2 regions of the Limosilactobacillus sp. genome follow, and region 2 is predicted to be linked to the other one. Evidence: predicted binding sites of a transcription regulator. Region 2 holds the regulator's gene; the other holds the start of a gene.
What was found. The regulator CtsR, encoded in region 2, represses protease genes until heat stress. The targets are predictions, from matches to a motif close to TTGGTCAAAAAAGGTCAAANA.
Positions count from the first base shown of each region.

Region 1: the regulator CtsR is predicted to act here: its motif matches at 12,712-12,732, upstream of LKE23_RS03955 (ATP-dependent Clp protease ATP-binding subunit).

Region 1 is NZ_JAKVPE010000001.1:791,378-806,760, forward strand. Features, by position in the region: tRNA gene LKE23_RS03850 (tRNA-Leu) at 125-209, opposite strand; tRNA gene LKE23_RS03855 (tRNA-Cys) at 224-294, opposite strand; tRNA gene LKE23_RS03860 (tRNA-His) at 332-406, opposite strand; tRNA gene LKE23_RS03865 (tRNA-Trp) at 423-493, opposite strand; tRNA gene LKE23_RS03870 (tRNA-Tyr) at 501-583, opposite strand; tRNA gene LKE23_RS03875 (tRNA-Phe) at 589-661, opposite strand; tRNA gene LKE23_RS03880 (tRNA-Val) at 698-770, opposite strand; tRNA gene LKE23_RS03885 (tRNA-Glu) at 776-847, opposite strand; tRNA gene LKE23_RS03890 (tRNA-Ser) at 853-944, opposite strand; rRNA gene rrf (5S ribosomal RNA) at 976-1,092, opposite strand; rRNA gene LKE23_RS03900 (23S ribosomal RNA) at 1,168-4,090, opposite strand; tRNA gene LKE23_RS03905 (tRNA-Ala) at 4,258-4,330, opposite strand; tRNA gene LKE23_RS03910 (tRNA-Ile) at 4,335-4,409, opposite strand; rRNA gene LKE23_RS03915 (16S ribosomal RNA) at 4,498-6,073, opposite strand; gene LKE23_RS03920 (DUF1797 family protein) at 6,455-6,703, opposite strand; gene LKE23_RS03925 (lysylphosphatidylglycerol synthase transmembrane domain-containing protein) at 6,804-7,817, opposite strand; gene LKE23_RS03930 (glycosyltransferase family 4 protein) at 7,810-8,844, opposite strand; gene LKE23_RS03935 (glycosyltransferase family 4 protein) at 8,847-10,052, opposite strand; gene ptsP (phosphoenolpyruvate--protein phosphotransferase) at 10,201-11,934, opposite strand; gene LKE23_RS03945 (phosphocarrier protein HPr) at 11,934-12,200, opposite strand; gene LKE23_RS03950 (hypothetical protein) at 12,328-12,513, opposite strand; gene LKE23_RS03955 (ATP-dependent Clp protease ATP-binding subunit) at 12,777-14,996, shown strand; gene LKE23_RS03960 (ECF transporter S component) at 15,040-15,383, opposite strand, start outside.
Region 2 is NZ_JAKVPE010000001.1:1,009,159-1,024,541, reverse strand. Features, by position in the region: gene LKE23_RS04980 (histidine phosphatase family protein) at 1-213, opposite strand, end outside; gene serC (3-phosphoserine/phosphohydroxythreonine transaminase) at 504-1,577, shown strand; gene LKE23_RS04970 (phosphoglycerate dehydrogenase) at 1,594-2,766, shown strand; gene LKE23_RS04965 (RNA-guided endonuclease TnpB family protein) at 2,885-4,045, opposite strand; gene tnpA (IS200/IS605 family transposase) at 4,042-4,479, opposite strand; gene LKE23_RS04955 (matrixin family metalloprotease) at 4,717-5,391, shown strand; gene adhP (alcohol dehydrogenase AdhP) at 5,661-6,683, shown strand; gene LKE23_RS04945 (SDR family NAD(P)-dependent oxidoreductase) at 6,801-7,571, opposite strand; gene LKE23_RS04940 (IS30 family transposase) at 7,841-8,971, shown strand; gene LKE23_RS04935 (CtsR family transcriptional regulator) at 9,193-9,660, shown strand; gene LKE23_RS04930 (ATP-dependent Clp protease ATP-binding subunit) at 9,674-12,163, shown strand; gene LKE23_RS04925 (TetR/AcrR family transcriptional regulator) at 12,297-12,902, shown strand; gene rpoB (DNA-directed RNA polymerase subunit beta) at 13,109-15,383, shown strand, end outside.

The DNA.
Region 1 (15,383 bases), 220 kb from region 2:
ACTGTTCTTCGCCGGCCGGAGCCGTTTTCAAAAACAACAAAATAAAAAGAACCGCAAATCTTGTGTTTCAAGGTTTGCGGTTCTTTTAATATTTAGCTGACTACTTTGTACAATTGTACTTGAATGCCTCCGGTGGGGGTCGAACCCACACTCCCTCAACGGGAACTGGATTTTGAGTCCAGCGCGTCTGCCAATTCCGCCACAGAGGCATCAGCTAACTAAAAGGTGGTAATCGGATTTGAACCGATGATGAAGGTTTTGCAGACCTCTGCCTTACCACTTGGCTATACCACCAAATAGTTACGATTAAGTATTATTACCTAATCAAAAGGGCGGTAAGTGGGATTCGAACCCACGCGTGCCGGACCCACAAACCGGTGTGTTAACCAAACTTCACCATTACCGCCAAAATATTCAGTTAACAGGGATAGTAGGAATCGAACCCACAATGACGGTTTTGGAGACCGTAGTTATACCGTTTAACTATATCCCTATAAAAATGGAGGAGAGTGGATTCGAACCACCGAACCCGAAGGAATGGATTTACGGTCCATCGCGTTTAGCCAGACTTCGCTACTCCTCCATAAATGGCGCGGGACGGAATCGAACCGCCGACACACGGAGCTTCAATCCGTTGCTCTACCAACTGAGCTACCGAGCCATCGTATGTTTGATTGATGCAACATAAGAGTTGCAATGGAGGATACAGGGCTCGAACCTGTGACCCTCTGCTTGTAAGGCAGACGCTCTCCCAACTGAGCTAATCCTCCAAAAGTGACCCGTGCGGGATTTGAACCCACGATACCAGCGTGAAAGGCTGGTGTCTTAACCACTTGACTAACGGGTCATTAACGGAGAGTAAGGGATTCGAACCCTTGATACAGGCTTTAACCCGTATACAGCATTTCCAATGCTGCTCCTTCGGCCAACTCGGACAACTCTCCAATATCCAAGCTTTTATCAAAGCTTGCTTTTGCGTGGCAACGTCCTATCCTCGCAGGGAGCGATCCCCCAACTACTTTCGGCGTGTTGAAGCTTAACTGCTGTGTTCGGCATGGGAACAGGTGTATCCTTCAAGCCATCATCACCACACTACCCTCTCGGGTGAGAGCTTATGCTCTCAAAACTAAACAATATCCATTTCTTCAATAAACCTAACCGCTCTTCTTGGTTAAGTCCTCGACCGATTAGTAATGGTCCGCTCCATGCATCACTGCACTTCCACTTCCATCCTATCTACCACATCATCTTTGTGGGGTCTTACTTCCCCGAAGGGAATGGGAAATCTCATCTCGAGGCGAGTTTCACACTTAGATGCTTTCAGCGTTTATCTCGTCCATACATAGCTACCCAGCGATGCTCCTGGCGGAACAACTGGTACACCAGCGGTATGTCCATCCCGGTCCTCTCGTACTAAGGACAGGTCCTCTCAAATTTCCTACGCCCGCGACGGATAGGGACCGAACTGTCTCACGACGTTCTGAACCCAGCTCGCGTACCGCTTTAATGGGCGAACAGCCCAACCCTTGGGACCGACTACAGCCCCAGGATGCGATGAGCCGACATCGAGGTGCCAAACCTCCCCGTCGATGTGGACTCTTGGGGGAGATAAGCCTGTTATCCCCAGGGTAGCTTTTATCCGTTGAGCGATGGCCCTTCCATGCGGAACCACCGGATCACTAAGCCCGACTTTCGTCCCTGCTCGACCTGTCTGTCTCGCAGTCAAGCTCGCTTGTGCCTTTACACTCTGCGAATGATTTCCAACCATTCTGAGCGAACCTTTGGGCGCCTCCGTTACCTTTTGGGAGGCGACCGCCCCAGTCAAACTGCCCACCTGACACTGTCTCCCAGCACGTTCAGTGCTGCGGGTTAGAGTGGTCATAATGCAAAGGTAGTATCCCACCAACGCCTCCAGCGAAACTAGCGTTCCGCTTTCTACGGCTCCTACCTATCCTGTACAAGCAGTACAAACACTCAATATCAAGCTACAGTAAAGCTCCATGGGGTCTTTCCGTCCTGTCGCGGGTACCCTGCATCTTCACAGGGATTTCAATTTCACCGAGTCTCTCGTTGAGACAGTGCCCAGATCGTTACGCCTTTCGTGCGGGTCGGAACTTACCCGACAAGGAATTTCGCTACCTTAGGACCGTTATAGTTACGGCCGCCGTTTACTGGGGCTTCAATTCAGAGCTTCGCCGAAGCTAACCCTTCCTTTTAACCTTCCAGCACCGGGCAGGCGTCAGCCCCTATACTTCATCTTACGATTTTGCAGAAACCTGTGTTTTTGATAAACAGTCGCCTGGGCCTATTCACTGCGGCTGGCCTTGCGGCCAGCACCCCTTCTTCCGAAGTTACGGGGTCATTTTGCCGAGTTCCTTAACGAGAGTTCTCTCGCTCACCTTAGGATTCTCTCCTCGACTACCTGTGTCGGTTTGCGGTACGGGCAGTTAACTACTTGCTAGAAGCTTTTCTCGGCAGTGTGACATCAGCGACTTCGTTACTAAAAGTTCACTCCTCATCACAGCTTGTCAACCCGAAGTTAAGCATTTGACTCAACTCCTGACTTACTGCTTGACCGCACTCTTCCAATCGTGCGGATCGCTTAGCCTCCTGCGTCCCTCCATTGCTCAAACGCAGTTAACTGGTACAGGAATCTCAACCTGTTATCCATCGCTTACGCCTTTCGGCCTCGGCTTAGGTCCCGACTTACCCTGGGAGGACGAGCCTTCCCCAGGAAACCTTAGTCATTCGGTGGACAGGATTCTCACCTGTCTTTCGCTACTCATACCGGCATTCTCACTTCTAAGCGCTCCACCAGTCCTCACGGTCTGACTTCGCCGCCCTTAGAACGCTCTCCTACCACGTGCACGTAGTGCACATCCACAGTTTCGGTAATATGCTTAGCCCCGGTACATTTTCGGCGCAGGATCACTCGACTAGTGAGCTATTACGCACTCTTTAAATGATGGCTGCTTCTGAGCCAACATCCTAGTTGTCTATGCAACTCCACATCCTTTTCCACTTAGCATATATTTAGGGACCTTAACTGGTGATCTGGGCTGTTCCCCTTTCGACGGTGGATCTTATCACTCATCGTCTGACTCCTGAGGATAAATCAATGGCATTCGGAGTTTATCTGAAGTTGGTAACCCATGACGGGCCCCTTGTCCAAACAGTAGCTCTACCTCCACGATTCTTACCTCAAGGCTCCCCCTAAAGAGATTTCGGAGAGAACCAGCTATCTCCAAGTTCGTTTGGAATTTCACCGCTACCCACACCTCATCCCAGCCATTTTCAACTGACACGGGTTCGGTCCTCCAGTGCGCTTTACCGCACCTTCAACCTGGACATGGGTAGGTCACCTGGTTTCGGGTCTATAACTACATACTTCATACGCCCATTTAAGACTCGCTTTCGCTGCGGCTCCGGTTTTTCCACCTTAACCTTGCATGCAATCATAACTCGCCGGTTCATTCTGCAAGAGGCACGCCGTCACCCATTAACGGGCTCCGACAGCTTGTAGGCACATGGTTTCAGGAACTATTTCACTCCCCTTCCGGGGTGCTTTTCACCTTTCCCTCACGGTACTGGTTCACTATCGGTCACTAGGTAGTATTTAGCCTTGCGAGATGGTCCTCGCAGCTTCCGACGGGGTTTCACGTGTCCCGCCGTACTCAGGATCCTGAACTGAGGGTGTGACGTTTCGCCTACTGGGCTCTCACCATCTCTGGCACAGCTTCCCAACTGTTTCGACTACGTCGCACTTTGGTAACTCAAATGTTCAGTCCTACAACCCCAGTGAGCAAGCTCACTGGTTTGGGCTCTTCCCCTTTCGCTCGCCGCTACTCAGGGAATCGAATTTTCTTTCTCTTCCTGCAGCTACTGAGATGTTTCAGTTCACTGCGTTTACCGCTTGCCAGCTATAGATTCACTGGTCAAGCAAGCACCGACTAAGGTGCTTGGGTTTCCCCATTCGGAAATCTCCGGATCAAAGTGTACTTACCACTCCCCGAAGCATATCGGTGTTTGTCCCGTCCTTCATCGGCTCCTAGTACCAAGGCATTCACCATGCGCCCTTCATAACTTAACCTTGATGATCACTTCGTGATCACCTTGATTAATTGAGTTAGCGATTATTTCGTTAATAAAACTCAAATAACGCGGTGTTCTCGGTTTATTGTTTTAAGTTAATAAATAAGAAAATAGATATTATTTAGTTTTCAAAGTACAAGCTCGTGCCAACCTCGCGATTGGCAATGGAGAATAACGGAATCGAACCGATGACCTCCTGCTTGCAAAGCAGGTGCTCTCCCAGCTGAGCTAATTCCCCATAATGGGCCTAAATGGACTTGAACCATCGACCTCACGCTTATCAGGCGTGCGCTCTAAACCAGCTGAGCTATAGGCCCAAATAAGCGTCTCAGTAAGTTCTGAAGGTAAACCCCTCAAAACTAAACAAAGTTTCAACTAATGTGTAGGTTCCGTTTTATTCCTTAGAAAGGAGGTGATCCAGCCGCAGGTTCTCCTACGGCTACCTTGTTACGACTTCACCCCAGTCATCTATCCCGCCTTAGGCGGCTCCCTCCAAAATGGTTAGGCCACCGACTTTGGGCGTTACAAACTTCCATGGTGTGACGGGCGGTGTGTACAAGGCCCGGGAACGTATTCACCGCGGCATGCTGATCCGCGATTACTAGCGATTCCGACTTCGTGTAGGCGAGTTGCAGCCTACAGTCCGAACTGAGATCGGCTTTAAGAGATTAGCTTGCCCTCGCGGGTTAGCGACTCGTTGTACCGACCATTGTAGCACGTGTGTAGCCCAGGTCATAAGGGGCATGATGATCTGACGTCGTCCCCACCTTCCTCCGGTTTGTCACCGGCAGTCTCACTAGAGTGCCCAACTGAATGCTGGCAACTAGTAACAAGGGTTGCGCTCGTTGCGGGACTTAACCCAACATCTCACGACACGAGCTGACGACGACCATGCACCACCTGTCATTGCGTCCCCGAAGGGAACGCCTAATCTCTTAGGTTAGCGCAAGATGTCAAGACCTGGTAAGGTTCTTCGCGTAGCTTCGAATTAAACCACATGCTCCACCGCTTGTGCGGGCCCCCGTCAATTCCTTTGAGTTTCAACCTTGCGGTCGTACTCCCCAGGCGGAGTGCTTAATGCGTTAGCTGCGGCACTGAAGGGCGGAAACCCTCCAACACCTAGCACTCATCGTTTACGGCATGGACTACCAGGGTATCTAATCCTGTTCGCTACCCATGCTTTCGAGCCTCAGCGTCAGTTGCAGACCAGACAGCCGCCTTCGCCACTGGTGTTCTTCCATATATCTACGCATTCCACCGCTACACATGGAGTTCCACTGTCCTCTTCTGCACTCAAGTCGCTCAGTTTCCGATGCACTTCTTCGGTTAAGCCGAAGGCTTTCACATCAGACTTAAGCAACCGCCTGCGCTCGCTTTACGCCCAATAAATCCGGATAACGCTTGCCACCTACGTATTACCGCGGCTGCTGGCACGTAGTTAGCCGTGACTTTCTGGTTGAATACCGTCACTGCGTGAACAGTTACTCTCACGCACGTTCTTCTTCAACAACAGAGCTTTACGAGCCGAAACCCTTCTTCACTCACGCGGTGTCGCTCCATCAGGCTTGCGCCCATTGTGGAAGATTCCCTACTGCTGCCTCCCGTAGGAGTATGGACCGTGTCTCAGTTCCATTGTGGCCGATCAGTCTCTCAACTCGGCTATGCATCATTGCCTTGGTAGGCCGTTACCCTACCAACAAGCTAATGCACCGCGGGCCCATCCTGAAGTGATAGCCGAAACCATCTTTGAAACGAAAACCATGTGGTTTTCGTTGTTATGCGGTATTAGCACCTGTTTCCAAATGTTATCCCCCGCTTCAGGGCAGGTTGCCCACGTGTTACTCACCCGTCCGCCGCTCACTGGTAATCCATCGTCACTTCAGTGCAAGCACGTCAGATCAGTTGGGCCAGTGCGCTCGACTTGCATGTATTAGGCACACCGCCGGCGTTCATCCTGAGCCAGGATCAAACTCTCATATAAAATATAAGAATTTGAGATAGCTCTCAAATTAAAAGTTATTAAGCGAATTGACTTCGCAAATGTTTTGCTTCAAATCACCGAAGTGATTGAAGACCCTACACATTTGATTCGTCGAAACTTTGTTCAGTTTTCAAAGGTCTACCGTTTGTTAGCACAAAACTAACAAATAAATTTTATCATCTCATCAGCGGCTTGTCAAGAACAAATTTCAATTCCTTTTTGCTGCCGGTTTTAACAAACTCACGAGACAACTTTATTATAATAACAAATCACCTGAGATCTGTCAACCGCTATTTTGAAGAAGCAATCAACTGCATCCCCGCAACAGCATGTATTAATATACCAACCATTTCGATTCCCGTCAACACTTTTTTGCAACATCTAAAAAGTATTTTCAAAATCATACAAACAGTTAAAAACCTCAACCGCCACCAGATCAATATTGTCAAAACGGAATCGTTCCCGCGGACGAAAACGGACGAAGATATACTCGCCGCGATCCTGAACGTAGGTCACTTCACAGACCGGAATACCAAAAACCTCAAAGGTCCGGCGCTGGCGGTTCCCAGTATGGTCAAACTGCATCGCGGTCAGGCGCCGAATAATGTGGACCAGCTGTGAATCAGCCATTTCAACCCCTCCTTTTCTTCAAAGACACCATTCTAGATTACTATTGTCTTAATTTTCTGTAAACAAAAAAGTCATGCTGAAGTGCATGACAATCTTATTTTCATTCATGAACCTTATCCGGCTTAACCACCAGGGCAACCATTCCCGCGATCATCCCGAAGTAGTAGGTGATCAACCGCCAAAGGATCATCGCCAGGACCAGTTTTGTATTCGAATGGACAAAACTGGCAAAGAGAACGGAAAAACTATATTCCGCCCCACCGGCACCACCTGGGATCGGGAACAGTGAGATGATCATAAAGATCAGAACGTGAAGGCTAACCACCATCACAACGTTTAAATGATGAACCCCCAGGGCCAAGAGAATAAAGTACGGGATCAGGTAGTAAAACAGCAGCTGAAAGAGCGTCACCACGCAGACCTTCCCCATCATCTTGTACTGTTTTTTCATCTTCAAACTTTCCTGGTAGAAGGAGTCCACCATCTCGTTCAAGCGCGCCTTCATCTTTTCGTAGCGCTCGGGCTTCACGAAAATGGCGACTGGGCGAATTAGGATGTTCATAGCCTTCTTGGTGAAATTGTACCAGTACATCACGAGCAGTAGGCCAACGATCACGCTCAAGTGAATCAAGAACCCAAGAATCACCAGCAACGAGAGCGCATGCAGCCGTGCGGCGATAAAGTGAAAACCAATCAGCAGACTGACCAAGAAGTTGATGACGATCATGGCCTGGAAAACCACAAACTTCATTAAGAGGACTGAGCTCGCCCGGCCCCCATCAACTCCCGACTGGAGCATTGCCACCAGCTGTGCCGGCTGACCACCGGTTGAAAAGGGCGTGATGCCGTTAAAGAGCTGTTCGATTGGCGGCAGGCGCAGAGCATCCTTCCAGGAAAAGTCGCGGTGCCGCTCGTTCATAAAGATCTTGACAACAACCCCTTCCAGACCGAGGTAAAGGCAGATGCACAGGACCGCTACCAGCATCCAGCCCCAGTTCAGGGTGTTGATCTGATTCATCAACAAATGGAGATTCACGGTCCGCAACGAGTAGGCAATGATGCCGACGCCGACCAACAGCATCGCAATTAATACTAACCAGTTTCGCCTATTCACGAGCTTGTCCCTCCCGTGCTTGCTGACGATAGAAATCATACCAAACCTTGGCCAGGTGTTCCTTAGAGTAACGCTGGGCTGCCAAGTGCGCCTGGTGCCGCCAATGATCTAACCGGGCCGGGTCGTTACGCAAGAAGGTCAGTTTCATCTGCATCTCAGTAACGTCGCTGGCCGGCTCGTAGTCCCCCGCAATGATGGAATGGTACAGGTCGAGGTCCCGCAGCATCACCGGAGTTCCACAGCTAAAGGCCTCCAGCACTGACATCGGGAACAGCTCGTTGTATGACGGCAGGAGGAAAAGATCCGCCGCATTGTTGAGCTCAGCGATTTCGTCCCTAGAGACAATCCCAGTGAAGCGCAGGTTCTTCGGCGGATCGTCCACCACCTGCTTTAATTCGTGGTAACCGTCCGTCAGCCGGCCAAACGAAAAGCCCCCGGCCCAGACAAACTGCACGTCTTCATTCTGCTTTGCTAGGCGGATGAAGTCGGGAACCCCCTTTCGCTCCTGGATCTGCCCGCTGCCGAGCACGATGAAACGATTCTGGGGCAGGCCGAACTTATCCCGCAACTGAGCCTTTTTGGCCGCCGTCACCGGATGGAACCGATCGCTGTCGACAAAGTTGGGGATGTAGGTAACCCGTTCTTTGGGGATCCCGTAGTCCGCTAGCTTCGGAATAAAGGAAGGGTTCACCACTACCAGGTGATCCATCCGCTTGTAGAAGGCAATCACGTAACGATAAAAAATCCCCCGAAACGGCTGGGGAATCTTTAAGCTGCCCTCAAGCGTTTCCGGCAGAAAATGGACGTAGCCAATCTTGCGGCCCCGCTTTTTTGAAAAAGTCGACAGGTAAAAAGACGGGTCGATGGTGTGATAGTGGCTAATGTCACTGGTCCGGTAACGGTTGATGGCAATGTCGAATTCGTCTTGAAAATTATTCTGCATTAAATCAATCAGTTCACGATAGGCACTGCCGACTCCCTGGCCAGCTACCTTGTCTGCAGATGAATACATGGTAATTTTAAGCATGATTAATCCCTCCGCCGAAAGAGACGGTGCTTGGGCTCAGCCTCCTGGCGCTGGGCCATGGCAATCTGACAGTCATCATAGAAGCGTAACACCTTTTGGGCAAACACCTCCGCCGAAATGGCATGCAGTTTCGCCTGACGCTTAGCATGGGACTCCGGGCTCTCCCGGTGATCCAGGTAGTGAATCACGCCCCGGACCAGGTCCTCCTGCTTCTGGAAGCTGACCCCGATGGCCGGATCATCAATCAGTTCGTCCGTGTACTCGCTGCGCATCACCACAATCGGCAGGTCGGACGCCAGCGCTTCATCATAGGTCAGTCCCTGCGATTCCGAGTCAGAAGCCGAAACGAAAACGTCCGCCATCTGATAGTAGTGACAAACATCGTCGTTATCGATTTGCCCGGTAAACTGAACGTGATCCGCCAGCTGCAACTGACGCACCTGGCGCTCCAGGGTTTCACGGGCGGGCCCATCCCCCACAATCAGCAGCTGAGCTTTGGGTTTTTCGGCGATGATGTCCGGCATGGCCGCAATCAAGGCGTGAATATTCTTTTCATATGCCAGGCGGCTCAGTGACAAGAGAACCGGCGTGTCGGCCTGGTAGCCAAACTTTTCCCGCAGCTTCAGGCGCTGGGTGGCCGAGTCCTGCTGCTGGTAGACGCGCAGGTTAATCCCGGTGGGAATCACCCGGATCGGCGTGGTGACCTGGTAGCTCTCCAGGGTGTCCAGGACCCGTTCGCTGGGGGCAATCACCCCGTCGATGCTCTTCATATAGAGGTGGACGAAGGTGGCGACGTTGTGCGGCTTGACGATGTGACCGTTGGCGATATAGTGCAAATAGTCCTGGTACATCGTGTGGTAGGTGTGCAGACATGGAATATCCAGCTCGCGCGCCACCAGCTTCCCCATCATCCCCAGGGCAAACTCGGTCTGATTGTGAACAATGTCCAACTTAAACTTCTTGGCGAGCTTCACCGCCCGAAAGGCACCCCGGATGGCAATCCGGCGTTCCGTAAAGGAAACAAAGGGGATGCTTGGAAACCGGTAGATCCCTGCCTCCACGTCGTCATGCTTGGCTTGTGGATCCGTCGTGGTAAAAATGTAGACATGGTGCCCCTGGGCAATCAGTTCGTCACGAAGGGTTTTGATTGAGGTGGCGACCCCACTAACCTGCGGGAAATATGTATCTGTAAAAAGACCGATATTCAAACTGATTGCTCCTTACTATCACGTATTTTGCTTAGGCCAATTATACTAGAAAATGACATTTCATACCATTTTATGATCAATTCGCGGCAGTGACAAGTTTTCCACCAAGAAATTAAAAAAGACGTAACCTTCTGCTTGAAGGTTGCGTCTATTCCTTGCGTAAAATGGGTACGTATTCCTTGACCAGCATCTCGACCTCGCGGGCACTGCGGGCAGCCAGGGCCCGGTGCACCAGTGGTTGGAGCTGGCGGTTATTGAGGTGACTGATTAAAGAACGGATCCGCAGAATTTGGCTGCTGTTCATCGAGAACTCGTCTAGGCCCATCGCCGTCAACAGCGGTGTAGCCAGCGGATTGCCGGCCATCTCGCCGCACATGCCGACCCACTTGCCCTCCGCATGGGCGGCGTCAATCACCCGCTTGACCAGGCGCAGGACGGCCGGGTGCAGCTCCTGGTAGAGGTAGGCCACCCGGGAATTGCCCCGGTCGGCCGCAAAGAGGTACTGGATCAGGTCATTGCTGCCGATGCTGAAAAAGTCAACGTCGGGGGCAAAGACGTCCGCCATCACGGCCGCCGACGGCACTTCCAGCATCATTCCAACCTCAACGCTATCGGCCACCGCCACGCCGGCCCGGCCGAGCTTCCGCCGTTCATCGTCCAGAATGTCCCGGGCCTGGGTAAATTCCTCCGGCGTGGCAATCATCGGGAACATGATTGCCAGTCTGCCATAAGCTGATGCCCGGAGCAGTGCCCGCAACTGGGGCCGCAAAATTTCCGGCTTAGCCAGCCCGATCCGGATCGCCCGAAAGCCCAGGTAAGGATTATCTTCGTGGGGCAGCTTGAACATCCCCAGGCGCTTATCGCCACCGATATCCAGCGTCCGGGCCACCACCCGTTGCTCACCCATTGCCGTGACGAACTTCTTATAGGTGCGGAACTGCTCGTCCTCGGTGGGCAGCTTTGTCTGGTCCATATAGAGGAATTCCGTCCGCAGAAGGCCAATCCCCTCGGCACCGTTGTCGTGGGCATACTTGATGTCATTGAGGGTCCCCACGTTGGCGCCGACCTCGTACTTGCGGCCATCCTTGCTGACGGTGTGCTGGTCGCGCAAGGCGCCCCAGACCTGTTGCTCCCGGGCAAACTCCCCCGCCAGCAACTGATAGTGCTCCAGTTGCTGGTCGGTTGGGCGCACGATTACCTTGCCGTGAATGCCGTCGACGATCAGCAGGTCGCCGTCCTCAATCTGGCTCGTCGCATTGTGGGTACCGACAACCACTGGCAGCGACAAGGTCTTGGACATGATGGAAAAGTGGGACGTCCGCCCACCATAATCGGTCACCAGCCCGGCAACGTAGCGGCGGTCGAACTGAGCCGTGTCGGTAGGCGTCACGTTCTTAGCCACGATAATTGCCCGGTGATCCAGGGCATTCGGGTCGGGAAGCTTTATCCCCAGCAGGTGGCTCAACAAGCGCTTGTACACGTCTTGCACCGCCAGGGCCCGCGACTGGAGATAGTCATTATCATTCATGTGTTCAAAGAGGTTCAGATAATGATCCGTCGTCACCTTGGCCGCCCACTCGGCTGTGTAGGCATTCCCCCTGATCAGGCGCTCAAGGTTCGCCAAAAGGACGGGATCGTTCAGTATTTCCAGCTGGGTGTCAACAACCGCGGCCGCCTGCTGACCCAGGTTCTGGTGGGCCCGCTGCCGAATCTGCTTAAGCTCCTTCGTCGTTAACGTAAAAGAATCACGAAGCCGGGCGACCTCATGATTCTTGTCAGCTGTATGCTGTTTCTTAATGGATAGATCTGACCCTACTAATAGGTAGGCCGGCGCAATGGCAATCCCACTGCTCGCCGCCAACCCAGTTAGCAGCAGTGACATTAGTCAGTCAATCCTTCCTTCTTCATCGTTTCAGCAACGGCGTCCAGTGCTTCCTTTTCGTCGTCACCGTTGGCAGTGATGGTAACCTCGGCGTTTTGACCAACACCCAGGGACATAACGCCCATGATGGACTTCAGGTTAACACTCTTGCCTTCGTATGACAGGGTTACATCGGAACCGTACTTAGATGCGGTCTGAACCAGAATAGTGGCAGGACGAGCATGAATACCAGTTTCTGCAGTAATAGTAAAATCACGTTTTTCCATACTTAATCAGTCTCCTTCGAGCAGATATAATAAATTATCAGTGGCCATACCGCTGATACACCTCGATATGTTTATTTTAGCAATTGTAAGCGTTAAATACAAGATCAGCCGGCGCTTTTGTCAACAATCAATCCTGGCGCAGGTGATAAACAATTTTACCCCCGATATTGGCCTTGCCCTCAATCTGGGTACGGTACGGATAAGCGTGATAGACCCGCTGGAAGGCCTGGAAATTCTCCGGCGTAATCACGAACTGGTCGATCTTGCCATCCCGCAAGTCGTCAAGCTCCTGCTCAAAATTCTCCTCTGCCATTTAATCACCTCATTTTTTCTTACATTATATTATGGCGAACTTTCCGTCACCTATTTTAGCATTCTTTGTCAAAGAGTGCTAAAATTTACAGTAAAGACTTTGACCATTGATGATCTACTTAGGGCGGCAAGGCTTTGCGATTTGATTAAGAAGAGTCTTTTGGCTTGCACTACGATAAAAAGTAAGTATAATGTAGTCATGGTCAAGAAAGGTCAAACTTTTATCTGACCTTTCGGAGATACTATCAAGGAGGTATTTATTCGATGCTCTGTCAAAATTGTCATCAAAATCCCGCAACGATTCACCTGCAGATGAATTTCAATGGTCAGCGGGTGCAAATTGACCTCTGCCAAAATTGCTATCAAAAATTACAAGACTTACAAACCAACATGATGAATGGGGGTAACGGAATGAACAACTTCAACTTCGGAAGCCTGGAAGACTTCATGAACGCCATGGGCAACATGCAAGGTCAGCCGGCCGGTGCCAATGGCCAGGCGGGCGGTGCCAATGGCCAGCGCCAGGGTGGTCGCCGTGGCGGCAAGGGCGTCCTCGGCCAGTACGGAATTAACCTGACCGACATGGCCCGCCAAGGCAAGATCGACCCGGTGATCGGCCGTGACAAGGAAATCAAGCGGGTCATCGAAATCCTCAATCGGCGGACCAAGAACAACCCGGTCCTGATCGGTGAAGCCGGTGTCGGGAAGACCGCCGTGGTTGAGGGCTTGGCCCAGGCGATCGTTTCCGGTGAGGTTCCGGAAAAGCTGGCGAATAAGGAAATTATCCGGCTCGACGTGGTTTCCCTGGTTCAGGGGACCGGGATCCGGGGCCAATTCGAAAAGCGGATGCAACAATTAATGGAAGAAGTCCGCAAGAACAAGAACATCATCCTCTTCATCGACGAAATCCACGAAATCATGGGTGCCGGCAACGCCGAGGGTGGCATGGACGCCGGGAACGTCTTGAAGCCAGCCCTTGCTCGGGGTGACTTCCAACTGCTCGGGGCCACGACCTTAAACGAATACCGGAAGATCGAAAAGGATGCTGCCCTCGCCCGGCGGTTCCAACCGGTTGAGGTCAACGAACCGTCCGTCGAGGAAACGATCAAGATCTTAAATGGGATTAAGGGTCGCTACCAGGATTACCACCACGTCAAGTACACCGACGACGCCATCGTGGCCGCCGCTAAGCTATCCGACCGTTACATCCAGGACCGTTTCCTGCCTGACAAGGCGATCGACCTGCTCGACGAAGCCGGTTCACGCAAGAACCTGACCCTGAAGACGGCCGACCCGAACACGATCGAAAACGAAATTCACACGGCCGAAGCCCACAAGCAACAGGCCGCTGACAACCAGGACTACGAAAAGGCTGCCTTCTACCGTGACCAAGTTTCCAAGCTGGAAAAGGCCAAGAAGGCCGCGGAAGAAAACCACACCGAGGACACCGCGACGGTCACCGTTCAGGACATGCAAAAGATCGTCGAGGAGAAGACCAACATCCCCGTTGGCGACCTACAGAAGCAAGAAGAAAACCAGCTGCGGGACCTCGACAAGAAGCTGGAGCAGCACGTTATCGGCCAAAACGAGGCCGTCAACAAGATTGCCCGGGCCATCCGGCGGAACCGGATTGGGCTCAACAAGTCTGGACGGCCGATTGGTTCCTTCCTCTTCGTTGGACCAACCGGTGTCGGGAAGACCGAAACGGCCAAGCAACTGGCTAAGCAGCTCTTCGGTTCTAAGGATGCCATGATCCGGTTCGACATGTCCGAATACATGGACAAGACTTCAACTTCCAAGCTGATCGGGGCCGCTCCTGGTTACGTCGGCTACGAGGAAGCCGGTCAACTGACCGAACAGGTTCGGCGTCACCCATACAGTCTGATCCTGCTCGATGAAGTTGAAAAGGCCCACCCGGACGTCATGCACATGTTCCTGCAGATCCTGGACGACGGGCGCCTGACCGATTCCCAGGGTCGGACGGTTTCCTTCAAGGACACGATCATCATCATGACCTCCAACGCCGGGACCGGTGACTCCACGGCCAGTGTCGGCTTCGGTGCCGAATCGAATGGTTCCACCCACTCGATTCTCGACAAGCTGACCAACTACTTCAAGCCAGAGTTTTTGAACCGGTTCGATGACATCGTTCAGTTCAACGCCCTGACCAAGCCGGACCTGATGAAGATCGTCAACCTGATGATCACCGACGTCAACAGCATGCTCAGCGACCGTGGCCTCCACATCGCCGTGCCGGATGACGTTGCCGAAAAGCTGGTCGACCTCGGCTACAACCCGAAGATGGGTGCCCGGCCGCTGCGGCGGGTTATCCAAGAACAGATCGAAGACCGGATTGCCGACTACGTTCTCGACCACAACGACGTCAAGAACCTGGCCGCTAAGCTCGACGACGATGGCAACATCACCGTCGTTGCGGCAGCGCCGGTTGCGACCGCGGATGCCAGCGTTGACAGCGATAAGTAATAAACAAGCTCACTCTAGCTTCAAGCCATGAGTGAGCTTTGGTTTACCGCATTCGCCGTCGTACCTCCAGCACCGGCAAGGCTACCAGCGGCACCACAATTACCGCCAAGGTTAGTTCGGCCACCCCGTTCGTTGCCATGATCGTCTCCAGAGCAGGCAGGAGGTGGTCAACGTTGACCCCGTACGCATGAGCGACCGCCGGGGTCCGGTAGAAAAGCGCCACGAAACCGAGGACTAGGCCGGTATTGGTGACCGTCCCACCGATCGCCGCCACGATTGCCGCCGCCCGTTGCGAATGGGCATAACGGTTGACCAGGCGAAAGAGCCAACCGGCGACCAGGCCGATCATGATCCGCGGCACGACCGAGACCAGGGGGTTCACGAATA
Region 2 (15,383 bases):
TTGATTGAGGATCCGGGCGGTCTGAACGGTTCGACGCAGTGGTGATTGGTAAAGCGCGCTCAGGTTCAGTGGGTGGAAGACGGCCGCCAGCTCCTGGGCCTGTTTTATTCCGTCTTCGGTCAGCAGGGTGCGGTCATCATCAATGACGCCCTGCTTGAGCCCAGCGCGGTTAGCCGTGGTCTGGCCGTGGCGGACAATGTATAATTCAGTCATCGAGTTTTGCTCCTTTATTTTTTTAATTATTATACCGGATATTGACAAAAAATTAAATCGAGGTTAGAATTTAATTAATGATTTGTAATGCCCAAAAGGAGGGAGCACCATGATGAAGAATCTCAAGACAGTATTATTAAGCTCCTCCCAGTCTTCTAGCATTTAGAAGGCTGGCCTTTTGGGGTGGCCTTCACATGGTGGGGGCCACGAACTAGATTAGGATCCTAATCCAATGGTCTCCACGAACAGTGGGGGCCTTTTTTCGTACCAGACGATTTGGAGGGATCAACATGCCAATTTATAACTACGCCGCCGGTCCAGCTACCTTGCCACGGACCGTTCTCAAACAAGTTCAAGCCGAACTGCTCGATTACCATGGCTCTGGGATGAGCATTGTCGAGATTTCGCACCGTTCGCCACTCTTTGATGAGGTGCTCACCCAGGCTCACGACCGCGTCCTCAAGCTGATGCACCTGGGGGACGACTACGAGGCCCTCTTCCTTCAGGGTGGAGGCACCTTGCAGTTTACGATGGTGCCGCTGAACCTGGCCACCAGATATCACCGCGTTGCCTACGCTAATACCGGTCACTGGTCAGAGCGGGCGATTGAGGAAGCCGAGAAGATCCCTGGGCTGACGGTCGACACGGTCACGGATGCGGGCCCCGACTTTACGACAATTCCGACCGTTCCCGAACTGCCGGCTGACACCTACGACTACCTGCACATCACCGGTAACAATACGATCTACGGCACGACCTACCACGAACTGCCGGAGACGACGGTGCCGCTGGTGGGGGACCTGTCGTCGAACTTTTTGGGGCAAACCTACGACTTCAAGCGTTTCGACCTGATCTATGCCGGGGCGCAGAAGAACCTGGCGCCGGCGGGACTGACGATCGTGGTCCTGAAAAAGCACCTTCTGGATCAGGAAAGCACCCTGCCAAGCATGCTGAACTACCCGGCCCTGGCGAAGAAGCACTCGACGCTCAACACGCCGCCGGTCTTCCAGATTTACGTCGCCAACCTAGTGATGAAGTGGCTTGAGGACCAGGGTGGGGTCGAAGCAATCAACGATCAAAACGTCAAGAAGTCCAACCTGATCTACGACTACCTGGCTGAATCGAAGCTCTTCACCAACAAGGTCGCGCCAGACGCCCGCTCGCTAACCAACATCCCGTTTACGACCGGTGATCCGGACCTGGATGCCGCCTTTGTCCAGGAAGCTGACCAGGCCGGCTTGAAGAACCTCAAGGGCCACCGGCTGGTCGGGGGAATGCGGGCCAGTCTCTATAACGCCATGCCATACGAAGGCGCGGTTGCCCTGCGCGATTTTATGGCGAAATTTGAACGGGAACACGCATAGATAAGGAGGAGCCCACATGTACAATATTAAAACCTACAACGCCATTGCCCAGGCCGGCCTGGCAGAATTTACCGACGACTACCGAATCAACCAGGACGCTGCCGCCCCGGACGCCTACATGATCCGCAGCGTTGACCTGCACGATCAGGAGTTCCCGGCCAGCTTAAAGGTGATTGCCCGCTGCGGTGCCGGCTTTAACAACATCCCCCTGGACCGGGCCTTAGAAGACGGGATCGCGGTCTTCAACACGCCCGGTGGCAATGCCAACGCGGTTAAAGAACTGGTGCTGGCGATCATGATCGATGCCAAACGGAACCTGATCAATGCGGCCAACTGGAGCGCTTCGGCCGCACCCGGCGCCGACATCACCCTGCGGACGGAGAAACAGAAGACCCAGTTCAGCGGCACGGAACTGCTGGGCAAGAAGCTGGCCATCCTGGGGCTGGGCCACGTCGGCTCGCTGGTGGCCAACGCCGCAATTGACCTGGGGATGGACGTCACCGGCTACGATCCCTACCTGTCGGTTGACTCGGCCTGGCACCTTTCGCCGGCAGTCAAGCGGGCGGCGACGATCAAGGAGACGGTTGCTGGGGCCGACTTTATCACGGTTCACGTACCAAAGAATGAGGAGACCACGGGCCTGATTGGCGCCAAGGAGATGGCGATGTTCAAACCGGGCGCGGTGCTGCTCAACTACTCCCGCCTGGGAATCGTCGACAATGCGGCCGTCCTGGCGGCCCTGGAGAACGGCCAGGTTGCCCACTACAGCACCGACTTCAGTGACGAGCAGATTCTGGGCAACGATCAAGTCACGATCACGCCTCACATCGGCGGTTCGACGAAGGAGGCCACGGCCAACTGCGCCCGGATTGCGGCCCGCGAGATCATGGACTACCTCGCCACCGGGAACACCGCCAATTCGGTCAACCTGCCGAATGTCAAGGCGCCCTTTGCCGGTCCGCACCGTTTCACCATCATTCACCGCAACGTGCCGAACATGCTGGGGCAGATCACGACCGTCATGGCCGACAATCAACTGAACATCGAAAACCTGGTCAACCGGTCCCGTGACAAGTATGCCTACACGATCGTCGACATCAGCGACCTCGATGCTGCAGATATTAAGAAGGTAACCGCGGAACTGGAAGCAATCGACGCGGTCAGTCGGGTGCGCTACATTAAACACTAGTGAACTACTCGGCCATAAATGACCGAGCTTCTGGGAACGCGAAGTAGTATTTAGGATATTGCACTGGTATTCCAGCTACCTAACTTACAGAACTCCGCTCTTTTACCAAGGCTAGTTCCTAACCAACGGCTTTTAATCCTCTACGCAAGATATTAACTGCCGCATTAATATCTCGATCGTGGTGTATTCCACACTTAGGACAAGTCCATTCCCGGATTTCTAGCGGCTTCTTACCACTGTGATACCCACAAGTGCTACAAATCTGACTGGTGTAGTTAGGCTTAACCACGATTAACTGTTTACCATACCAAGCACACTTATACTCCAACATGGTGCGGAATTGATACCAACTGGCGTTCGCAATAGATTTAGCTAAGCAGTGATTCTTTTGGAGATTCTTGGTTTTCAAATCCTCAATCACAATCACGTCATACTGCTTAACTAAATTAGTAGTGAGCTTATGCAGGTGATCCTTGCGCTTGTTGGCTATCTTTTGTTGGTAACGAGCCTTTGTCACTCTGGCCCGTTGCCAATTTTGATAGTCGTCCAGATCTTCTTTAATCGTTTTATGATTATGATTCCACTGACGAACGGCTACCATTGCCTGGTGACGACGTTTAGAGTATTTGCTTTGCCACTTAACGGCTTGCTTTTCATGCCATTTGGCGTTAAAAGAAGCGTATTTGTCTCCATCGGAACTGATGGCTAAATCTGCGATGCCAACATCTAGGCCAACGGATTTTCCAGTTTTGGGCAGCTGGCAAGTTTCAGTTTCAACTTGTAAGGATAGGTAATAACGTCCCGTCGGGTCATAACTAACGGTGTACCGCTTAATTTTGGCATTGCCAACTTGATTAGTCTTGCTCGTGCGGATACTGCCTAGTTTTGGCAATTGCATTCTACGTTTGGCAATCACCTTGCAAGTTGATCGTCCCGTATAGGATTGGCGTAAAGCGTGACGGCTTTTGAAACGTGGATAACCACCCCGATGCTTGAAGAGCATTTTGAATGCTTGAGCGAGATTATGATTAACCACTAGAAAACTAGTTGCGTCACTTTCTCTGAGATACGGATATTCTTCTTTGAGACGTTTAAGCAGGTAATTCATGCCGTATTCATTAACAAAATGACTGTTAGGGTTGTTCTCATAACGTTCCTTAGCCATACCCAACATCAGGTTCCAGACTTTCCGGTCATTACCAAACATCTGCCAAAGCTGGTCTTGTTGAGCCTTAGTTGGGTACAAGCATAGCTTGACTCCTTTAATTACCTTACTCATTCTAAGTTCACCTCTTTACGGCGTTGGTCGTCAATATATTTGGCCACGGCCTGCTCATTGACCGCACCAATGCTTTCAACATAGTAACTCGGTGACCACAGGTGGCGTCCCTGCTTCTTCCAGTAACTAGTTCGCAGCTCAGGGCACTCTCTAAATAATTGCCAAGCGGAAATCCCTTTTAACCAGCGTACGATATTCGTCACCGATAATTTAGGTGGCGCACTCACTAATAAGTGAATGTGATCGTCTTTACCAATCTCCATGTGGGCAATTGTAAAGCCATATTTTGAAGCAATTTCATACAAGGTTCGCTTCAAGACTATTTCAACGTGTCCTTTCAGCACTTTGTTGCGATACTTAGTTCCCCAAATGAGATGGTAATTAAGATTGTAGACCGATGTTCTACCATATGTAAGCCTATTTATATCCTTCATATCAATAATTATATCATATTGTACGCTATCCATGTGCCCGCTGGGTACAAAAGAAGGGCAATTCATCACGTCTTTAAAAGAACGTGTTTCCTTGCCCACTTTCAAAAAAGATTCCTCGCCTGGTGCTGAAACCGAGCGGGGAATCTTTGTTTTTCGTCCGGCTTTTAGCAAGGCTTCTTAATTGCCTCGAAGCAGCCAATCGATTAACATGGACGAAGACGAAAGGAGGGGGAGCCAGTGCGGCGGCGATTAATTCTATTTTATTTGATCACGCTTTTGGGGCTGACGTTTGCCCTGCCAGTCCAGGCCGACCAGCTGCCGACAACGCCCTTTAGCGATTCGAGCGCAAGTGATGCCAGCCAACCAAGCCTGACCTTTAGCACCAAACCGTCCCAGCGCCGGCACCACTACGCGATTCCGCAGAATACCCCGGTTCCCCTGGAGGGCATTCGTTGGCCAAGCAAGAAGGTGACCATCTGCATGCAGACGGACGATCCGCACATTCAACAGGCCTTCCGGGATGCCGTCAAGCGTTGGAATAAGACGAAGGCCATTCACTTTCGCTGGATCAAGAATGCCAACAAGGCGGAGGTCATCGCCCAAAGCGGGGACCTGTCCGATAATTCGCAGTCGGCCACGGTTGGCTACGTCACATCTCAGCTGGGCTCGACCAAGACCGAGTTCGACCCGGATACGCATACCCTGATCCGGGCCACGTCAACGCTGGACGCCACGCAGCTGGATTACACTAGTCGGCACTTTCGCAGCGAGGTTGCCCAGCACGAACTTGGTCACGCCATCGGGCTGGCCCACGCGCCATCCTATGCCCACAGCGTCATGATCCCACGAAACATCCAGACCGGGATCACCAAGAACGATGTCAAAAGCGTCCGGATGCTCTATCACGACTAAAAGGTTTACTAAACTTTAGTAAGCAATTGTGAGGATTTGCGCAAAACTGATTGGGCTTTAGGGCTTGGCGGGCAGAAATTAAATAAAAATTGATGATTGGTTTGAAGAAGTAAGATGGCTTGTGAAAGGGACTTCCTCGAAATAGCGGTGATTGGTATGGCTTTCGAGATAAAATTGTTGGCGATTTCACTTTAAATTCCGTTTGGTATCTGCTACTATAAGAAATGTGAAATGTATAACATGTTGATGAGAAAAGGAGAGTTTACCTTATGAAAGCTGCTTGTATGAACGATCCAGTAGATGGATATGTTACTGTTAAGGATGTTAAGCTTCGTGACCTCAAGCCAGGTGAAGCTTTAGTTGACATGGAATACTGTGGTCTTTGCCACACCGACCTGCACTGTGCTGCCGGTGAATTCGGCAAGTACCCTGGCCGGATCATCGGTCACGAAGGTGTCGGCCGTGTATCCAAGGTTGCCCCTGGCGTTACCAGCTTAAAGGTTGGCGACCGGGTATCAATCGCTTGGTTCTTCAAGGGCTGTGGCCACTGTGAATACTGCCTGACCGGCCGTGAAACTCTTTGCCGCAACGTCCTGAACGCCGGCCTGACTGCCGATGGTGCCATGGCTGAACAATGCATCGTTCCAGCTGACTACGCCGTTAAGGTTCCAGAAGGTCTGGACCCAGTTGAAGCTACTTCACTGACCTGTGCCGGTGTTACCATGTACAAGGCTCTGAAGGTTGCTGACATCAAGCCTGGTCAATGGGTATCCATCGTTGGTGCCGGTGGTCTGGGTAACCTCGGGATCCAATTTGCTCACAACGTCTTCGGTGCTCACGTTGTTGCCGTTGATGGTAACGAAGACAAGCTGAAGGCCGCTAAGGAAAACGGTGCTGAAGTATGCATCAACCGTCACGATAACAACGTTGACGAACAGATCCAAGAAAAGGTTGGCGGGGTTCACGCCGCAGTTGTTACTGCCGTTACGACCGCTGCCTTTGACCAAGCCGTTAACTCCCTGCGTCCAGATGGCAAGTTAGTTGCCGTTGCTCTGCCACAGGGTGACATGAAGCTGAACATTGCCAAGACTGTTCTGGACGGCATCATCGTTGCTGGTTCCCTGGTTGGTACTCGTCAGGACCTGGCAGAATGCTTCCAATTCGGTGCTGAAGGCAAGGTTCACCCAATCGTTCACACCCGGAAGCTCTCCGAAATCAACGACATGATCCAAGAACTGAAGGACAACAAGGTTGTTGGTCGGAACGTTGTTGACTTCTCATTGGAAAAGTAATTTGAAATAATTAAAAGCAGCGATCGTCTGGTCGCTGCTTTTTTATACTCAAAAAAATGGACGAATCACGTGGTTAGCCACGCAATTCGTCCATTCGTTTCTCTTTATAAATTGCAATTAGCCCCGCACGGACTGGCCACCGTCAACGACGATTTCCGTTCCGTTGACGAAGCGGGCCTCGTCGGAAGCCAGGAAGAGCACCGCGTAACCCACGTCTTCGGGGTTACCTAAATACCCCATTGGAATACCGGCAATCAGCTCGTCCAGCAGCTTCTTGCTAAGGGTAAACTGCTGCATCATTGGGGTGACGATCCAGCCAGGCAGGACAGCGTTGACCCGGATGTTGAACTGGCCGAGGTCCCGCGCCGCACCCTTGGTCAGGGCCCGGGAAGCACCCTTTGAGGCGGTGTACGGGGAGGCACCGGCGATTCCCTGAACGCTGGCCAGGGAAGAAACGTTGACGATGGCACCCTTGCCGTTTTGCTTCATGTAAGGAACCACGTACTTCATCCCCAAAAAGTGGGACATGGCGTTGATGTCCATGAAGTGGTGCCAGTCGTCGACGGTTGAGTCCTCCAGGCCGCTGGTCGTATCGGTGTTCCCGATGCCGGCGTTGTTGACCAGAATATCGATCTTGCCGAACTTGGCCATCGTCTGGTCGACAACCTTTTGCCAGTCGTCTTCCTTCGTGACATCCTGGATGATTGGCAGAATGCGGTCACCAAACTTTTCCGCAAACTTGTTGGCCTGCTTCTTTAAGAGGTCGAACTGGACGTCGGTCGCAACCACGTAGGCTCCTTCTTGCAAGAAGAGGCGGGCTTCGGCGGCACCCTGACCACTTGCGGCACCGGTGATAATCGCAACTTTATCTTTTAAACGATCTGTCATAATCGAAAGTCTCCTTTAATTGATTAGCGTTGTTTATCCAGCCGAAACGGCCTTTGTCAAGAAAAATTATAAAGGATAGGCGAGCGGTCGTTCAAGGGCTTTTGCGGCAAAGTTCAGAACTTTTCGTATTTTTACAGTTTCGATGAATAAAATGGTAGATTATAGAATGAAGTTAGCCACCCAGTTGGTGGTAAATAAAAAACGCCATTCGGCGTGACATCAGGTATCATATTAAGTGAACCAAACCTATATGAAAGGATGTCCGTCAAATGACGCACTTAAATGATACCATGTCTACTATTTTATTGACTACTCATAAAAAGAATGCTCATCTTACTAAAGAAGAACGTGTGATGATTGCGACTTTAAAGTCGCAAGGACTTTCCAATCGCGCAATTGGTCGCCAATTAGGAGTTAATCATCAAACAATTAATAACGAGCTCAACCGTGGTACGGTCCGCCAACTTCGTCGTCAAAAATCTAATGGTAAGATTTACGAATATTCTTACTACATCTATAGTTATGAAGCTGGTCAGGCCACATATCTTGAACATCACCGCCATTCTGGTCGTCGTCGCTTATATTATTCTTCAAAGCAATTTTTACGATTAGCTGATCAGCTAATGCTTGGTGAGTTTGACGACCACCATTACTCCCCACAAGCGGTTATTTATAAGGCTCGAGATTTAATGAATGATGGCACCCTGATCCCAAAGTCGGTTGTAACTTTATATCAATGGATTAATGAGGGTGTGCTTCGTACGTCCAATTTAGACCTCTTTGAAAAACCTAAACGTAAGCATCATCAAACTCATCCGCAAGCTAAAAGGTGCTTAGGGCCTAATATTGCTCAACGACCTCAAACTGCGGACCAACGGTCCGAAATTGGCCATTGGGAACTGGATACAGTTCAGGGACAGAAAAACGGTAATGACAGTGTTGTACTAGTAATGACTGATCGCCTTTCACGAGTTAATATCACGAGTAAAATTGCTGGTAAAACTGCGCATGCAGTAAATCAGTTCTTTATAAATTTGCGCCAGAAAATGGGCACAGATGCTTACTATCGCATTTTTAAGACAATAACCTCTGACAACGGTTCAGAATTTAGTGAGTTAACACAAGTTCACGATCATGTTTTCTATGCTGATCCGTATTCCCCTTGGGAACGTGGATCCAATGAGATCAATAACCGGTTTCTCCGCAAGGAGATTACCAAAGGTGAAGCTATAAATAACTATAGTAGTGCTCAGATCATAGCGACTAATGATTGGATGAATCACTATCCACGAGCTATGTTTAATGGACATTCGTCAATGGATATCTATCGTAAGGCCTTCTACCAAGAGATATCACAGCTCCATCAACCAATAATCAATTGGTCAGTATTATTTATTTGAGTCCAGTGGCTAACTTATTCTTGAAATTTAGGTCGATGAATAAAATCAAACCGTCGCTGAATTATTATAAAAAATAATTCATAAACTCGGCTGGGAATAACAGGCTTCAAAGAGCTGATTTGCTTCAATCTTTCCTCGAGCGGCAAGACTTTTCGGCAGTGTTTTGGACTAAAATATGGTAAAATTTGGTCAGAATTAGTCAAACGATGGAAGGTGATAAGGTGGAAAATCGAAGTATTTCGGATATTATTGAAGACTACCTCAAGGGAATTTTTGGGGATGATACTCAGATTGAGATTCGTCGCGCAGAGATTGCTGACCATTTCAATGTCGTTCCATCGCAGATTAACTACGTGATTAAGACCCGGTTCACCATTCAAAATGGCTACCTGGTCCAGAGCAAGCGTGGTGGGGGCGGCTATATCCGCATCGAACGAGTTAATTTACTTGGCGACGTCGATGTGTTAGACTCACTAGTCCAGGCAATTGGGGACTCGATTCGCGAACGCGATGCCTTTGCGATCGTGCAGACCCTATATAATGAAGACCTGATTTCGCAACGTGAGGGGGACCTGATGCTGGTGGCCTTGTCCAAGCAAACCCTGGCGGTGGACGACGCCAACTTGGAGAACAAACTTCGCGCCCGAATCTTAGTTTCGTTTCTCAATCGGCTACGGTATGAAAGTTAGAGGATGATTGTTGATGGATAACATGTTTACACCAAGCGCCAAACATGTCTTAGAAATTGCGCATGAACAGGCAAAATACTTTAAACACCAAGCTGTCGGCACTGAACACCTCCTGCTGGCCCTTTCCATGGACAAGGATGGGATTGCCAACAAGATCTTTGAACAGTTCTCAATCACCAGTGACGACATTCGTGAAGAAATTGAACGACTAATCGGCTACGGAACAATGGACGATCTCGGCCCGGCAGACTACCTGCCGTACTCGCCAAAGGCTAAGCAGGTGCTGGCCCTGGCTGGTCAGGAAGCCCAGCAGATGCACACCTTGAAGATCGGCACCGAGCACCTTTTGCTGGCACTGATTGCCGACGACGGCGTACTGTCGTCGCGGATCCTGTATAGCCTGGACGTCCTGCCACGCCAGGTTCGCAAGGTGACCCTGCGGCGGTTGGGAATCGCCGAAAACCAGGTTCGCCCGCAGCCAAACCAGCAGGGCAACAACGCGGCTGCCGCGGGGACACCGACCCTCGACAAGCTGGCCCGGGACATGACCCGGCTGGCTCGCAGTCACAAGCTTGATCCGGTGGTTGGCCGGAACAAGGAAATCAAGCGGGTCATCCAAATCCTCAGTCGGCGGACCAAGAACAACCCAGTCCTGATCGGTGAGCCGGGTGTCGGTAAGACCGCCATTGCCGAGGGCCTGGCCCAGCGGATGGTGGCCGGGACGGTTCCGGAAGAACTGGCTAACAAGCGACTGATGGTCCTGGACATGGGCTCGCTGGTCGCGGGCACCAAGTACCGGGGCGAGTTTGAAAACCGGCTGAAGAAGGTCATTGAGGAAATCCAAAATGACGGCCACGTGATCCTCTTTATTGACGAACTCCACACCCTGATCGGGGCCGGGGGTGCCGAGGGGGCCATCGATGCCTCCAACATCCTCAAGCCGGCCCTGGCCCGGGGTGAGTTGCAGACCATCGGGGCCACGACTTTGGACGAGTACCAGAAGTACATCGAGTCCGATGCGGCCCTGGAGCGGCGGTTCGCGACGGTTCAGGTCGACGAGCCAACCCCCGATGCGACCCTGAAGATTTTGAAGGGCTTGCGGCCGAAGTATGAGGAACACCACCACGCCCAGATCACCGACGAGGCCCTGGAACAGGCCGTCAAGCTTTCGGATCGCTACATTTCGGATCGCTTCCTTCCTGACAAGGCGATTGACCTGATGGATGAAGCGGCGGCGATGGTGCGGATCGACGCTGAAGAGCGGGACGAACGCAAGCCATCCTTAGAAGACAAGCTCGACCAGCTCCGTTCTAAGAAGGAAGCCGCTATTGAAAATCAGGACTTCGACCAGGCTGCCCAATTGCGCCAGGACGAATTAACCTTGCGGGCCGAGCTGAACCGGCAGGCCAAGCGGTCGGCCAAAGCGGAGCAGAATGGCTATCGGCTCAAGGTCACCGGTGAGGACGTGGCCAAGGTTGTCTCCGAGTGGACCGGGGTGCCGTTGACCCAGCTGAAGAAGAGCGAGAGTGAACGGCTGGTCAACCTGGAACGGGTCTTGCACCAGCGGGTCATCGGCCAGGACGAGGCCGTCAGTGCAGTGGCCAAGGCCATTCGGCGGGCCCGGAGCGGGCTTAAGAATCCGAACCGGCCGATTGGCTCCTTCATGTTCCTGGGCCCAACCGGGGTTGGGAAGACCGAGCTTGCCAAGGCCTTGGCCGAGGCGATGTTTGGTTCGGAAGACAACATGATCCGGATCGACATGTCGGAATACATGGAGAAGTACAGTACCAGTCGGCTGATCGGGGCGGCGCCAGGCTACGTTGGCTACGACGAAGGGGGTCAATTGACCGAAAAAGTTCGTCAGCACCCGTACTCCGTCGTTTTGCTGGATGAAGCCGAAAAGGCCCACCCGGACGTTTTCAACCTTCTGCTGCAGGTCTTGGACGATGGCTACCTGACCGATGCCAAGGGGCGGAAGATCGATTTCCGGAACACCATCATCATCATGACCTCCAACCTGGGAGCAACCCAACTTCAGGACGAAAAGGAGGTCGGCTTCGGTGCTAAGGACCTCAGCCAGGATTACAACGCGATGGCAGCGGCCATTAAGCAGCAGCTGAAACTTCATTTCCGGCCAGAATTTTTGAACCGGATCGATGAGACGATCATCTTCCACTCCCTCAACAAGAAGGAGCTGCACCAGATCGTCAAGCTGATGGCGGATGAGCTTCGCAAACGGATTGCCAGTCAGGGGATCGACCTGAAGATCACCCCGGCGGCAATTGATGAGATTGCCAAGTTGGGCTACAACCCGGCATACGGGGCCCGGCCGCTGCGGCGTGCACTGCAGGATCACGTTGAGGATGGCCTCAGCACGGCGCTTCTGGCGGGCCAGATCAAGGCTGGCGACGAGGTGACAATTGGCGCCAACCATGGTAAGCTGACAATGAAAGTTAAGAAACCGGCGGGAACCAAGCCGGTCCTGGTAAAACTTAGTGATTAAAATTAGGGGAGCAACCAGCTACAAAGGGGTTGCTCCCCTAATCCGTGCCGAATTATGTGAAATCGTTGTCATGAGGACTTGTTCGGCATTATAATGTTAACTAATACGTGAATTGAATGAGGAGAGATGTTTAATGCGACGTACGGAGCAGCTCGAAAAGACTCGGCAGGCGATCTTGCGCACTGCCACCCGTCTTTTCTTGCAACGAGGGTTTGGTCAGACCTCGACCCGAGATATTGCAAAGGAGATTGGGATTACCCAACCGGCCTTATATCACCATTTTAGCGATAAGGAAGTGCTCTTCCTGGAAGTGATGACGCGCTTTTCACTGAAGGTGCGTCAGGACATCAACAAGGCCCTGCGCAAGCACGACCTGTCACCGGAAGACCAGCTGTATGAAATTGTGAAGGCCTTGCGCCGCCATCACCCGATCAGCATCTATGAACAGTACAATCAGGCGATGCGGCTCTTGTCCAAGAGTGCCCAGCGGAAGTTCAACATGATCTTCATGATGGATTACCTGGACCCGATTGGTGATTACTTTAAGCAGCCGGCGGTGCACCTGCGTGGCGACCTGTTGCCCAAGGAAGCGGCGGAATTATTCCTGGCCAGTCTGACCCCGGTTTTCGGGACCTACCAGATGATCGGGGGGCACGCCATTGACAATGAGCAGCGGACCAAATTGATCCTGGACTGCATCATTAACGGCATGACGAAGAAACCCGAAGCTAACGATTGACAATTGAAGGACACACGGTTATACTAATACAGTATGTAATTTGTGAGTTCATTTGAGCGTGGTGATCTATTGTCCATTGCGCTCTGCAATAAAACCAAAGACAGTTGATGACTGTTTTTGGATTTTTTTTGCCCAAAAGTTGGATTTTGGTGAAATTGTAACCAAAATGTAATATTTGGAAATGGCTCACCCAACAAATTAGAGAGGTGAACAGTTTGGCCGGACATTTAGTAAAATACGGTAAGCACCGTACCCGTCGTAGTTACTCCCGGATTAAAGAAGTTCTCGAGTTGCCTAACCTGATTGAAATCCAGACCGACTCTTACAAGTGGTTCATGGATAAAGGGCTGCGGGAAATGTTTGATGACATTATGCCAATCGATGACTTCCAAGGTAAGCTTTCCCTGGAATTCGTCGACTATCAACTTTTAGAACCAAAGTACACGATTGACGAAGCACGTGAACACGATGCAAACTACTCTGCACCACTGCACGTGACGCTGCGCCTTACTAACCACGAGACTGGTGAAATCAAGTCTCAGGACGTCTTCTTTGGGGACTTCCCACTGATGACTGACCAGGGGACCTTCATTATCAACGGTGCCGAGCGGGTTATCGTTTCCCAATTAGTTCGTTCCCCAGGTGTCTACTACAATGAAGAAACCGACAAGAACGGTCGGCCAAGCTACGGCGCAACCTTCATTCCAAACCGTGGTGCTTGGCTGGAATACGAAACCGACGCCAAGAACGTTTCCTACGTTCGGATCGACCGGACGCGGAAGCTGCCAATGACCGAACTGGTTCGGGCACTGGGCTTCGGTTCCGACGATGAAATTATCGACATGTTCGGTGGCGACAGTGAAACCCTGTCACTGACCTTGGACAAGGATGTCCACAAGAACGCCGAGGACTCCCGGGTTGAGGAATCCTTAAAGGACATCTACGAACGCCTGCGTCCAGGTGAACCAAAGACCGCTGACTCCGCCCGGAACCTCCTGACGGCGCGGTTCTTTGACCCAAAGCGTTACGACATGGCTCCGGTTGGTCGTTACAAGACCAACAAGAAGCTGATGCTCAAGTACCGGCTGCTGGGTGAAACCCTGGCCGAAACGCTGGCGGACCCAGACACTGGTGAAGTGCTGGCACAAAAGGGCGACACGGTAACCAAGGAAGTTCTGAAGAAGCTGGAACCATACCTGGACCGCGATGACTTCAAGATGGTTACCTACACGCCATCCGACGAAGCCGTTGTGACCGACCCGGTTAAGCTGCAGAAGGTCCTGGTTTACTCCAAGACTGACCCTGACCGCGTTGTGCCAATCATCGGCAATGGTCACATTCCATTGGAATACAAGCACATTGAACCAGCCGACATCCTGGCTTCTCTGAACTACTTCTTCAACCTGCAAGAAGGCATTGGTTCCACCGATGATATCGACCACTTGGGTAACCGGCGGATTCGTTCCGTGGGTGAACTGCTGCAAAACCAGTTCCGGATCGGGCTTGCCCGGATGGAACGGGTGGTTCGTGAGCGGATGTCAATTCAAGATCCTGACACCGTGACGCCACAGCAGCTGATCAACATTCGGCCAGTGGTTGCCTCCATCAAGGAATTCTTCGGTTCATCCCAGCTGTCCCAGTTCATGGACCAGACCAACCCGCTGGGTGAATTGACCCACAAGCGGCGTCTGTCCGCCCTGGGTCCTGGTGGTTTGACTCGTGACCGGGCCGGCTATGAAGTCCGGGACGTGCACTACACCCACTACGGCCGGATGTGCCCAATCGAAACGCCTGAAGGTCCAAACATTGGTCTGATCAACAGCCTGTCTTCCTACGCCCGCGTTAACAAGTACGGCTTCATCGAAACTCCATACCGGCGTGTTTCCTGGAAGACCCACAAGGTTACTGACAAGATCGATTACTTAACGGCCGACGAAGAAGATAACTTCGTGATTGCTCAGGCCAACTCGCCATTAACTGATGATGGTTCATTTGTTGACAAGCAGGTTATGGCCCGTGACAAGGATGAATACGTTGAAACTAGTGTTGAAAACGTCGACTACATGGACGTTTCTCCAAAGCAAGTTGTCTCCGTCGCTTCCGCATGTATTCCATTCCTTGAAAACGACGACTCCAACCGTGCCCTGATGGGTGCCAACATGCAGCGGCAGGCGGTTCCTCTGATCAACCCGCACGCGCCACTGGTAAGTACCGGGATTGACTACAAGGCAGCCCATGACTCCGGGGTAGCCATGATTGCCAAGAAGCCAGGAACGGTTGAATACGTTGATGCTCGTGAAGTACGGGTTCGTGAAGACGATGGTACTTTGGACACTTACAAGCTGATGAAGTTCCGTCGTTCCAACGGTGGTAAGAACTACAACCAGCGGCCAATCGTCAAGGTCGGTGAGCACATTGATGCCGACGATGTCTTAGCCGATGGTCCATCAATGGAACAGGGTGAACTAGCCCTGGGTCAAA